One region of the Furfurilactobacillus sp. W61-4 genome, then DNA from elsewhere that is predicted to be linked to it. Evidence: predicted binding sites of a transcription regulator. Region 1 holds the regulator's gene; each other region holds the start of a gene.

What was found. The regulator Rex, encoded in region 1, represses fermentation and respiration genes when NADH is low (regulators of the CRP and FNR family bind a similar motif). The targets are predictions, from matches to a motif close to TTGTGAANTANTTCACAA.
Region 2: a site for Rex is predicted at 2,599-2,616, ahead of AC27FN_RS07410 (TrmB family transcriptional regulator). Genes of this name have one in related genera too.
Region 3: a site for Rex is predicted at 2,359-2,376, ahead of pdhA (pyruvate dehydrogenase (acetyl-transferring) E1 component subunit alpha). Genes of this name have one in related genera too.

What each region holds. Positions count from the first base shown of each region.
Region 1 is NZ_BAAJNZ010000004.1:269,032-273,323, reverse strand. Features, by position in the region: gene AC27FN_RS07000 (ABC-F family ATP-binding cassette domain-containing protein) at 1-976, opposite strand, end outside; partial or broken gene AC27FN_RS06995 (ATP-binding cassette domain-containing protein) at 1,157-1,597, opposite strand; gene AC27FN_RS06990 (redox-sensing transcriptional repressor Rex) at 2,062-2,721, shown strand; gene groES (co-chaperone GroES) at 2,987-3,271, shown strand; gene groL (chaperonin GroEL) at 3,331-4,292, shown strand, end outside.
Region 2 is NZ_BAAJNZ010000005.1:56,770-61,061, forward strand. Features, by position in the region: gene AC27FN_RS07400 (ornithine cyclodeaminase family protein) at 1-818, opposite strand, end outside; gene AC27FN_RS07405 (sulfite exporter TauE/SafE family protein) at 821-1,705, opposite strand; gene AC27FN_RS07410 (TrmB family transcriptional regulator) at 1,717-2,529, opposite strand; gene AC27FN_RS07415 (GntR family transcriptional regulator) at 3,029-3,739, shown strand; gene AC27FN_RS07420 (ADP-ribosylglycohydrolase family protein) at 3,742-4,292, shown strand, end outside.
Region 3 is NZ_BAAJNZ010000001.1:133,610-137,901, reverse strand. Features, by position in the region: gene AC27FN_RS00745 (dihydrolipoamide acetyltransferase family protein) at 1-46, opposite strand, end outside; gene AC27FN_RS00740 (alpha-ketoacid dehydrogenase subunit beta) at 118-1,095, opposite strand; gene pdhA (pyruvate dehydrogenase (acetyl-transferring) E1 component subunit alpha) at 1,098-2,216, opposite strand; gene AC27FN_RS00730 (peptide deformylase) at 2,864-3,475, shown strand; gene AC27FN_RS00725 (hypothetical protein) at 3,802-4,292, opposite strand, start outside.

The DNA of each region.
Region 1 (4,292 bases):
TAGCTTGGTAGGCTGTGCTAGCGGCGTTAGTCGTGGCCTGTTGATTAGGCTCACTGGGCGTTTGCTGACTCAAGGCAGTTTGATAGTCATCATAATCGCCCTCAAACCAGCGGGTACCATTAGCAGATAGTTCAACGACTTCAGTTGCGACTTGATTAATAAAGTAACGATCATGCGAGACGAACAAGACAGTCCCCATAAAATCGTTAAGCGCTTCTTCAAGTACTTCTCGTGAATCAATATCTAAGTGATTGGTCGGCTCATCTAAAATTAGGAAATTGTCGTGGTCAAGCGACAGCTTGGTTAAGGATAAACGAGCGCGTTCGCCGCCACTCAATGCGCTAACGGGTTTAGCGACGTCATCACCAGTGAACAGAAAACTGCCTAGCAGCGTCCGAATTTCGCGCTCTGCCATGGTGGGATGTTCATCCCAAATTTCATTTAAAACGGTCTTTTCATCGTGGAGAACCGCTTGTTCCTGATCATAATAGCCAACAGTGACATTGGCCCCAATTTTAACCGTGCCCGCTAAAGCTGGGCGTTGCGATAAAATGGTTTTTAAAAGCGTCGATTTGCCGACCCCGTTTGGGCCGACAATACCGACCGCGTGCTGTTTAATAACATTAAGATCAATATGGCTTGCTAAAGGTGCCCCCGGAGCATAGCCAATTTGCAAGTCAGCAACTTTCAAGACTTCTTTGCCACTGTCATGCTCAGGCTGGAATCGAATGCGAATCGAACGATCATCATCTTTGGGCGCTTCTAAACGATCCATTTTGGCTAATTGTTTGCGACGGGCCTGCGCTCGTTTTGTTGTGGAAGCGCGCACGATGTTTTTATTGACGAAGTCTTCCAACGCACTAATTTGGGCTTGCTGTTTGTCAAATGCCCGTTGCTGTGTTTTGATGCGCGCTGCCTTTTGTTGTAAATAAGCGGAGTAATTTCCTTTATAATGAGTGAGCGTACCTTGGTTCATGTCATAAATATTTGTCACCACATGATCCAAAAAGTACCGATCATGAGAGACAACAAGGACAGCTCCAGGGTAACTCTTAAGATAATCTTCCAGCCAAGACAGCGTTTGAATGTCTAAATGGTTAGTTGGTTCATCTAGAATCAGCAAGTCTGGTTGCTGCAATAAGTACTTTGCTAAGGCTAGCTGGGTTTTTTGACCACCAGAAAATTGCATGACGTTGCGATCATACGTGTCTTCATCAAAGTGAAAGGCATGTAGAACACCACGGATCAGCGCTTGATAGCCATAGCCATTGTGGTCGCTGAAATCTTGCTGTAGTTGATCGTATTCGTTTAAAAAGCGCTGATAAGCTGGACTTTGATGGTCTGCTGAGGGGTCCGCAATTAGTGTCTCTAATTCGCGCAATCGCTGCTCTTGTTGTCGTTGCAAATTAAAGACAGTGAGCATCTCGTTCCAGACCGTATTATTTGAAGTTAACCCGGCGTCTTGGGGCAGGTATCCGATGGTAACTGCTTTACCAGTGGCGATGGTGCCGGCGTCCGGTTCATTTAAGCCCGCAATCATTTTTAACAAGGTTGATTTGCCAGCACCATTGCGACCAACTAAGCCAACGCGTGCGTGATCTTCAACCGTCATGGAGACATTTTCAAATAAGGTCTCGGCGCCGAAACGACGCGCGACTGCTTGTACCTGGAGAACATACATGGTCGAAAACTCCTTTATTTATCAAACGATTTCATAACTACCATTCTAGCATGTTGAGCAAGGAAGCGGCATGGATTACCAAGGGGTGCACTGATTTAGCTTGTGAAACAAAGGGCTGGTAAAAAATTAATAACGATGGTGATCAAAGTTCGTGATTTTAATTAATATCAGCGACATAAAGTTTTAGAAAAAGGATAATCAATTTTAATGCTGTTGCCTCAGGGTATACTAGGGTTTCCTCAGGGCATTTGATAAGAAACTTTGTGAAAAAAACGGATAAAAGAATGAATTCTACTTCACAATAAGTGGCCCTATGCTATAATTGGTCTACACATTAGTTTCACAAACGATACTAATTGAACAAAAAGGAGTGAACCGCCGTGGCCGAACAACGAATCCCACGTGCGACAGCAAAACGGCTGCCGATCTATTACCGCTATTTAAACATTTTATTGGACGCGGATAAGACCCGCGTTTCTTCAACTCAGTTATCGGAAGCTGTTAAAGTCGACTCAGCTACTATTCGTCGCGACTTTTCATACTTTGGTGCCCTCGGTAAAAGAGGCTACGGTTATGATGTTGCCAAGCTCATCGAGTTCTTTAAAAAAATCCTGAATCAAGACCAATTAACCAATGTTGCGTTAGTTGGGGTGGGGAACTTGGGCCATGCGTTATTGAATTTTAATTTCCATCAAAATAGCAATGTTCGTATCAGTGCAGCTTTTGATGTTAATGACAATATCGTGAACACAGTTCAAAGTGGTGTGCCAATTTATCCATTATCAGAAATGGGTCGTCAATTGCAGGATCAACAAATCTCGATTGCGATTGTAACGGTTCCAGAACGTACTGCGCAGGATGTGACCGAACAATTGGTAAAAGCCGGTATCAAAGGAATTTTGAACTTTACACCACGTCGCTTGTCGGTACCTGATTCGGTCCGGGTTCAAAACGTTGATTTGACTAATGAATTACAGACACTCATCTATTTCATTGATCATTATGCAGAGATTGTGCCAACTGAAAGTGAACCAGAATAGTTAGTTAAATATAAAATGATGAACGTCGGTTGCTCGCTGTGTGCAGAGCGACAGACGTTTTTTTCGACTTAATTATTGGGTTTACCAGTAGCGATCAATCATCAATTAGCAGTGTGGACGATGAGCTGCTAATTTTTTTGACTAACTTTGACCAAAAGTCTTGCATTCAGAATCAGGGATGGTTATTATAGACCTTGTTGTTAGCACTTAGACATCAAGAGTGCTAAAAGCGTTTATTTCAACGAAAATTATTGGAGGGATTAACGTGTTAAAACCATTAGGAGATCGCGTTATTTTACAAGCTTCTGAAGAAGAAGAACAAACCGTTGGCGGTATTGTCTTAGCAAGTAATGCGCAAGAAAAACCAACGACTGGAAAAGTTATCTCTGTCGGTGCTGGCCGAGTGTTGGACAGCGGTGACACAGTTGCACCATCCGTTAAGGAAGGCGACACAGTGATGTTTGACAAGTATGCCGGCACTCAAGTGACTTATGACGGTGCAGACTACCTAGTTCTCCATGAAAAAGATATTGTCGCAATCGTTGAATAATTTCGACCTAAATTGCGTAAGTAAAGACGAAATAAAAAATAGTTGAGGTGGAAATTCACATGGCTAAAGATCTAAAGTTTTCTGAAGATGCCCGCAGTTCAATGCTTGCAGGGGTTGATAAATTAGCGAACACGGTTAAGACCACACTTGGGCCAAAGGGTCGTAACGTGGTGCTTGAACAAAGTTATGGTTCACCAACCATCACCAATGATGGTGTAACAATTGCGAAAGCGGTTGAATTGGCTGACCATTTTGAAAACATGGGTGCGAAATTGGTTGCTGAAGTTGCTTCTAAGACCAATGACATCGCCGGTGATGGGACGACCACCGCGACGGTGCTCACACAATCCATTGTTAACGAGGGTATGAAGAATGTGACCGCCGGCGCCAACCCTGTTGGTATTCGGACTGGGATTGAAAAAGCAACCAATGCAGCCGTTGATGCTTTACACAAGATGAGCCACGACGTTAAGACTAAGTCAGATATTGCTCAGATTGCTTCGATTTCCGCTGCGGATCCAGAAGTTGGTGAATTAATTGCTGACGCAATGGAAAAGGTTGGCAATGATGGTGTTATCACCATTGAAGAGTCTAAGGGGATTGAAACCACTTCTGATGTCGTTGAAGGGATGCAGTTTGACCGTGGCTACATGAGTCAATACATGGTTACTGATAACGACAAGATGGAAGCTGACTTGGACAACCCATACATCTTGATTACGGATAAGAAGATTGCTAACATCCAAGACATTTTGCCACTACTGCAATCAGTTGTTGAACAAGGCCGTGCCTTACTGATTATCGCCGATGATATTACTGGCGAAGCCTTACCAACGTTAGTCTTGAACAAAATGCGTGGGACGTTTAACGTCGTTGCTGTTAAGGCGCCAGGCTTTGGCGACCGGCGCAAAGCACAATTGGAAGATATTGCCGCTTTGACTGGGGGTACCGTGATTACTGATGACCTCGGTTTGAATTTGAAAGACACCACGGTCGAGCAGTTGGGCCAGGCTGGCAAAGT
Region 2 (4,292 bases), on a different contig from region 1:
TGCTTCAATTGTCCCTGCTTAAGTGGTTGAATCATATCTCCAGCCTCTGACAGAACACCATCCATCGTATCAAAGATAATGTGGTCCGCCTTCTGGAGTGCTTCAACTGGTAATTCACACATTTCAGGAGTATAGGCACCCACACCATTGATATGTGTGCCAGGTTTTATTAATGATCCATTGAAAGTTGCTTTTTTGGATGTCGTTACAGTTGTAATAATATCTGCTGTACCAACTACTGAATTCGGATTATCCACAACTTCAAATGATGCCTCAAAACGTCCATCAAACCTTTTCGCCGCTTCCTGACAAAATGCTAAGGCACGGTCATGATCTATATCGGCAACATAGACGGTTTTCAGTGTTCTGACTGTTAGCATTGCCTCTAACTGGGACATTCCCTGACCGCCAGTCCCAATCAATAATGCTACTTTAGCATCATTGCGTGCCAATATGTCGGTTGCAGCTCCCTGAACTGCCCCAGTGCGAAGTTGCGTCAAGTATGTCCCATCTAAAATAGCACTTACAATGCCTGTTTGTGCATCCAGAGTCACCATAGTTGCTGGCACGCTTGGCAGTCCAGCCTTGATGTTATTTGGATAAACTGAAACGATTTTAACACCAAGTGCTGGTGCACTTCCGCTTACGTACCCTGGCATATAAAGGCTTTGCCCATTATGCTCTGGAACATCAATATTAGTTCTTAAAGGAATGTCTGCTCTTCCTGAAGAATAAAGACTTAGAGCCTCTTTATCTGCTTCAATTGCATCCCCCATTGTGAAAATCTTTTTTATTTCGTTAGCTGATAAATATCTCATGTTTATTCTCCTTTGCCGCTTTCGCTGGCAACCTCCTGACGATTTCCTAGGTACAAAGAAATAGCAGAATAGAGTAACACCACGATTACAATCCATTGGATAACCGCAGTATTGAGACTCTTAACTAGAAACACTGCAGTTAGTACCCCCACAATGCCAAAGACAGAAAACATTGTGATCTTACGAGAATAATCATTCAGCTTAATGAACTGCATACTTCCAATTGAAACCGAGAAAGTGCAGCCACCCATCATAATTGGAAAAGCGGCAACTGGATTCATACCCATCGCGTATACCGTTGCCATAGTCAGCGCGTATGAACCAATTCCAATATTGTTTAAGGCCCCATAAGTAAACATCAGAAAACCAGTTGTAATTAATTTCCAACCATACAGCTCAGTTGCTGTTCCGTTAGAAGGAATCCAGCCAAACTTTCCGGCCAAGATTAAAGCAGTGGCAACAATCAGACCAACAATTACAAAATTTCGAATGACGCGCTCTGGTAATTTAACCACGAAACGGGGGCCTAAATATGCCCCGATCACTTGACAGACAATACAAACCAGTAAAGTTTTAATGCCAACAGAAATATTAGTAATGTAGGCCAAAGACATTACAAACACTGGAATAACACATTGTGTGTTTAAAGTTCCTGGCAGTTTTTTCATTGTTACCCATTTAGCTTTTGGATAAATTGCAGTCGAAATAGCAAAATCCGAAATGCCAAATGTAGATAGAAAATAAATAACTGCTTGTGAAACTGGTGTCCAAATATTACTAGCAGGTTCCTGCATAACTTCGTCCTTGTGTCTTAATAGGTCGCGTACAAACACAAAGATAAATAATAAATTAATTAAAATAATGGCCGTGATTAAGGCAATTAGCATGATTTTTCCCCTTAATTATTATCAAAGTAGACGTCACGCACCCCTTCTAAATCTGAACCAAATTTCTTTTCGGCTTCATCATTTAACAATGAAAGAGTACGCAAATTATATGCATCATGTAATACGTATTCTTGTGCTAAAAAAACCATTGATGTATTTTTTGTCCAAATAACATCTGTATTAACTGAATGAGCAGGCAGTTTACCGTAAACAACTTCTTGTCCGTCCGAAATGACGTTTACCCAACGACCCCCATAATCCAACACCTTATCGGCTTCAAAAAAATGCTTATAAAATCTTCTAAAGGGCAACTCGTAGCGATGATGTTGACTAAATAAGATAACAACAAACTCGTGAAGTCGGTTTTCAGCGTCAGCCAGCGCTTGGATAATAGCTGGTGTCAAATCTTCAGAATAAATTTGTACATACAGGCTCTTCTTGGCATTTTGAACCTGAAATAAGATCTTTTCGAAAACTTGATCATAATGTTCTAATGACCACATTGACCCATCACTAGTAAATGATCCCAAGCCAGATAAACTTGTTTCAATACTTGAAATATCTTCAAGGGCTTCTGTCTTTAAACGACTAACTAACTCATCCACAGGAATTGCTGTATACAATGGCGTTTCGTTCTTAGACTGAAGCACAAAGTGTTTGTCTTCCAACGAAGACAAGATATTATAAATTTTTGATCGAGCAACTCCTGAAAGCTTGCTAACTTTGTAACCTGTCGATGCGTCCATCTGCAATAAGGTCACATACACTTTGGCCTCGCTCTCCGTTAGGCCAAAGCGCATCAGTAATTCTGTTGATTGTGTCATAATATCCTCAAAAAATAGTAGCTACCATTGGGTACTACTATATAGTCTTTCAATTTATTTGTCTATACTTTGTGATTTATTATTCTAATTTAAAATGTATAACTATCCGCATTATAGTTCATTATTCGTTATTTAAAAGCGAGCAGAAATATCTAGAAAACCATGCAATACCTGTGATCTCGACAATAATTTCAAAGCTCAATTTCATCACCGCGTCTCATCTTTTAACTAACGTAGATCGCATAATCGGTCTGATATATTCCATATCAATTAAACAAAGCGCAGTTAATCACAATTTTTCATTGATTCGCCTCACCGCTTTCATCTAATTTTTCAACTGCGTCAACTTTTGGAAAGATTAATTCTATCGTATTGGAAAAAGCACAAATAGATAATAATCTCCCGAAATAATGAAAGCGTTGTCGTTTGACGAGTTAAGTGATATTCTCAATTCGTAATCTTGAGTACTCAAGTAGTCAAATAAAAGAAAGGAGCCTTTATGCCTCTTAATACATCATTATTCAATGCAAGAATCAGCATACAAGAACAAATAGCCGCTGATATTCGACAAGACATCTTTAAAAATCGATCAATTGGTGACCGATTACCAAGTGAAGCAGAATTCGTAAAACAATATCATGTTGCCCGTACAACCATTCAACGGTCTTTAAAGGAACTTGAAGAACAAGGCGTCATTGAACGAATCCATGGAAAAGGTAGTTACGTCAAATTGAAGAAACCCCAAATTGACATGTTTAATTTTTCGGGTTTCTCAGACTATGCGAGACGTATTGGCGCGACACCTGTCACTAAAATCATTAACAAGACTATCCAAGGAATCGGAAACGACCAGGTGTTACAGCTAACGCGTCTTAGAGGTATTCAACAGGAAAATGAAGTTACGCAACTTACAATCGATGAATCCCGACTACGACTGTCACAATTCCCCGGTTTAGAGAACTACGACCTAGAAACACGTTCCCTGTATGAAACACTTCGTCAAAAATACAATGTGAATCCAGCTACTGCCAATCTCAGTGTTACGGCAATCTTACCATCAGTAACGCAAATCGAATTATTGGAAGAGAGCGAACGCAACCCTTTATTAGAAGTAGCTGGGAACGTAGTCACTTATGAAAACGAACTGGTTGAGCATGTCAAAATCATTTACAGCAGTTCAGCAAATTTTAAATTCATTGTGGGGGTCTAATCATGATCACAACGTCAAAAGACAAAATTTTAGGAACCTTATATGGCCAAGCCATTGGAGATGCGATGGGCATGCCATCAGAGCTATGGCCTGTCCAACAAATTCGTGATTACTTTTCCGATAAAATTACTGATTTTCTAGATGGCCCACAGACAAATGATATCGCTTTAAATTTCACTAAGGGTCAATATACAGATGACACAAACCAAGCATTAGTAATCTTAGATGCACTAATCGAAACAGATTGGCATCCAAATCAACAAATCCTAGTAAATCATATTATGCGATGGGCGGATGAAATTGGCGCATGGTCAAACAATATTTTAGGGCCTAGCTCAAAAGCGGCTCTCCTTGCAATTCGAGAAGGTGAAAACCCACGTCCCATTACTGATAAAGCCTTAACTAATGGTTGTGCTATGCGAATTGCACCGATTGGCAGTTTATACAGGCCAGACCAAATGAACGACCTTATCCAGATGGTCTACGAAGTCACACGAATCACCCACTCATCTGATGTTGCATTTTCTGGTGCGGCGATGGTTGCAGCAATGGT
Region 3 (4,292 bases), on a different contig from region 1:
CTGCCATTCCTTCACCAAGTTCTGGCATTTTGAATTTGTAGGACATGGAGTATCTTCCTTTCATCGAATTTCCGGAGCATTCCGGACAATCGTTGGCTAATTAGCGTAGCCGCGCGTTTAGTAAGTCAAAATTTCGCGAACCTTCGCCTCAATTTCGGCGGCATCAGGAATCCAGTCGTCTTCGGCTAAGGCAAATGGGTAAACACTGTCTGGCGCTGCTACGCGGCCAATTGGTGCATCCAATGAAAGAATGTCGTCTTCAGCGATATCGGAAACAACTGTGGCACCAACCCCAGCCATGCGTTGTGCTTCTTGAACAACGACAACATGGTGTGTTTTATCGATTGACTTGAAGATGGTAGCGGTGTCAATTGGTGACAAGGAAACCAAGTCGATCACTTCAACAGAAATATTTTCATCAGCCAACTTGTCAGCTACTTTAAGCGCTTCATTAACTTCAGCACTGTAAGCAACAACGGTGATATCCGTCCCTTCACGGACGACTTTAGCCGTGTCCAACGGAACGGTGTACTTATCGTCTGGAACATCGGCTTTCATGGAACGGTACAACTTCAGGTTTTCCATGAATAAAACAGGGTCGTTGTTCTCCACAGCTGAAATCACAAGTCCTTTAGCGTCATATGGGTTAGAAGGTGTAACCACCCGCAACCCTGGTACGCCAGTGAAGAAGTTTTCCAAGTTGTCGGCATGCATTTCAGCCGTGTGGGTCCCACCACCAAATGGCGTCCTAATGGTGATTGGCATGTTCTTTGTGTTACCAAAACGGAACCGGGTCCGTGCCATTTGTCCGGCGATGGAGTCGACTGCTTCAAAAGTGAAACCCATAAATTGGATTTCTGGTAATGGCCGCCAGCCAGTGGCTGCCAGTCCCATTGCCAAACCTAAAATACCTGATTCAGCTAATGGCGTGTCAAAGACCCGGTCTTCACCATATTTGTCTTGTAACCCTTGAGTGGTACGGAAAACACCACCGTTTTTACCGACATCTTCACCGAAGATTAACGTCTTGTCATCGTCACTTAAGACCTGATCAAGTCCGTCAGTAATCGCTTGAATATAAGTTTTCGTAGCCATGATTACTTCGACTCCTTTGCTTCAAATTCGGCAATTTGTGCCGCAATGTTCGGAGTTGGCACTTCGAACGTGTTCTTTAATAATTCAACGTTAGTTTGTTTTGGTTCACCGTCAGCAGCTTTCAAGGCTGCTTTGAAATCGGCTTTGCATTGATCCGTGTAGTCACTTTCTTGCTGGTCAGACCATAGACCTTTATCAGCCAAGACTTTTCGTAAACGAATTAATGGGTCAATGTCATGCCATGGCTTCTCTTCTTCTTTAGTCCGGTAACGTGATGGATCGTCACCCGCGGAACTGTGAGCGCCATAACGGTAAGTCAATGTTTCAATTAAGACTGGCCCATTACCAGCAGCGGCGAAGTCACGAGCAGCTTTTGAAACTGCGTAAACAGCGAGAATATCCATCCCGTCAACTTGAACAGATGGAATTCCAGCAGCAACCGCTTTTTGAGCCAAGGTCTTGGCAGCGGTCTGCTTAGCCCGTGGAACGGAAATGGCGAAGCCGTTATTTTGAACAAAGGCAACCAATGGCGCTTGGAAAGCGCCAGCAAAGTTCAAGCCTTCGTAAGTGTCCCCTTGCGAAGTCCCACCATCACCGGTATAAACGAACGCAACGTTCTTTTCACCGTTCTTCTTAATTCCTAAAGCAGCACCGGCAGCTTCAACATATTGGGCTCCAATAATGATTTGTGGCATCCATGCACGATACTTTTCATCATAAATGTTGCCTAAGACGTGGCCGCGTGACCAGAGATATCCTTTTTCAACCGAACCACCATGTTGAATTAACTGTGGTAAATCCCGGTAAGCTGGGAATAGAAAATCTTGTGGTTCAAAGGCGGAGACACTCCCCATTTCACTGGCTTCTTCACCAGCAGTTGGCGCATAGAAGCCTAACCGTCCTTGACGAGAGAAGTTCATCGTTTGTTCGTGCAATGCACGTTCCCAAACCATCTTCTTCATAAAATCAACCAATTGGTCGTCGCTAAAACTGTCGAAGACCTCTTGATTTACAACTTTGGCAGAACCGTCTAAAACTTGCACCGGTTTGTAGTCACTGCCTAAGTTATTCTTGATCGCAGCGAAGTCTACAATTGGCTTAGATGAATCGTTGTTTGCCATAATGCACACATTCCTTTCTATTTCTTGATGACAGCTGACACTCGTTCACTGTCTAATAAATCCAGCCAACAAATGTATGCGCTTTCATCTTTCACGACTTATTGTAACGCGTTACAGAATCGCAATGCAAGGGTTTTCAAAATTGTTAAATAGGTCACAAGGCTTTTATCTTGTCTTCAAAAACTTGTGAAGTTTTTGAACAGTATCATCAACAACTGTATAGCAAGTCCCCAGCAACCGACCATTTCTGAGTTCCTCTATTGATCCATTTACTTAAAATCGCTATTTTCATCAAACTTTCAATCTTCACAAGCTGCCACGCATGGCTGCTGAAAACAGCGTGACAATCATCGCGATTTCGACTTATTGTTTAAACATTCACTAAATTAGCTGTCTAAAACTCGTTCATTCGACGGCGAGAACTGACGTATTCCCCGGAGACTAAAAAGCGGCAAACCCCAACCGCCGCTAAGGCTACCCTTGGCTGACCTGGTGGCGTATGGTAAACTAAATTCAATGAGTGAAACAAGTTCACGGTCAGTCCAACCCATTTGGACTACTTTGGCGATCAACAATAAACATCCAACTTTAACCGTTTATGACACCAAAGATTTTTTGACCGAATTACAATTAGGAGGCACTTGCGCGTGATTTTAATGGAAGATATTATTCGAGATGGCAATCCGACCTTACGGAAATACGCGGAAAAGGTGACCTTCCCGCTTAGTGATGAAAATCGTCAGTTAGCTGCTGACATGATGACCTACTTAGAAGTAAGTCAAGACCCAGAGCAGGCTGAAAAATATCAGCTACGTGCAGGAGTTGGTCTGGCCGCTCCCCAAGTTGATGTGTCCCTGCAAATGGCGGCCGTCTTAGTTCCATCTGCAGTCGAGCCCGAAGATCCTGATGACCAAGCTTCAATTGCTGAGGCTGCCAAAGCTGCTCGCGATAATCCAGTATTTAAAGAAGTCATCATTAACCCGGTAATCGTCAGCCAATCCGTTCAACAAGCGGCATTGACTGAAGGTGAAGGCTGTTTATCTGTTGACGATGAACATCCTGGCTATGTTCCCCATGCTGACCGTATTACATTGCGTTACCAGGACCTCGATGGTAACGAACACAAAATCCGTTTAAAAGATTACCCGGCCATTGTGTGCCAGCACGAAATTGATCATCTTCACGGTGTATTATTTTATGATCACATCAATCAGGCTGAACCATTCGCTGCTGAAGATGGCACATTACTGATTGGCTAGTTAACCAGGTGAGCTTTGATGAAACAACGGCGATCATCGAGCGATGGGAAAAATAACTTTACCTACTATATAAAAAAGTCGCTTGGCAGACAAAAATTGTTTGCCAAGCGACTTTTACGTCAAATTAATCAATTTTGCATCACGACACATTTGGAATTTAGCCAATTCACCAATTTTGCTAACAGACAGTGCCATTTTTTCAGTCCTATTTGCTTCTGTTTGTCATTCAAGTCAGATCGGACACGCCAACTTTTACTGTGTTTTCATTCAGTTTAGGAATGGCAATTTTTTGCTCATCGCACCAAGATAACAAGAACTTTCTTATGTTATTCTGCTCGATTTGTGTTCTGTAGTGATTCCGCTTGAGAGGCATTGAGTTTACGGAGGTCCTGAACATATTCGATCGTCGCTTCATTAACTAAATAGGCAATATCAATATGCAATCGCTGTTCAAACAACCATAAATCAGTGACCACAAACGTCGGTTGATCTGTTTTGATTCGTTTGATGTGGTTTGCTAGGGCATATTCTCCAAGCGCGTTATTGACCGGCCGGCGCAGATTAGGTAATTGTGTTGCAGTCAACTCACTGACTGGCAGTTCATATTCAAAGGCCATCACGCCACGTCCCCAGACGTCGGCAACGGTTTCAGACTTTATAAATGTCTGCTGGTCGCTAGCCAACTTGTGTTCGGCAACGAGCTGCTTCAACACATTTTTCATCGCTTGATCAGTCACCTGCTGAGCGTCATTTCTGACAATCGCCGTCGCCCGACGAATAATCAATCGATGAATATAGTGATAGACCAGATACGCTA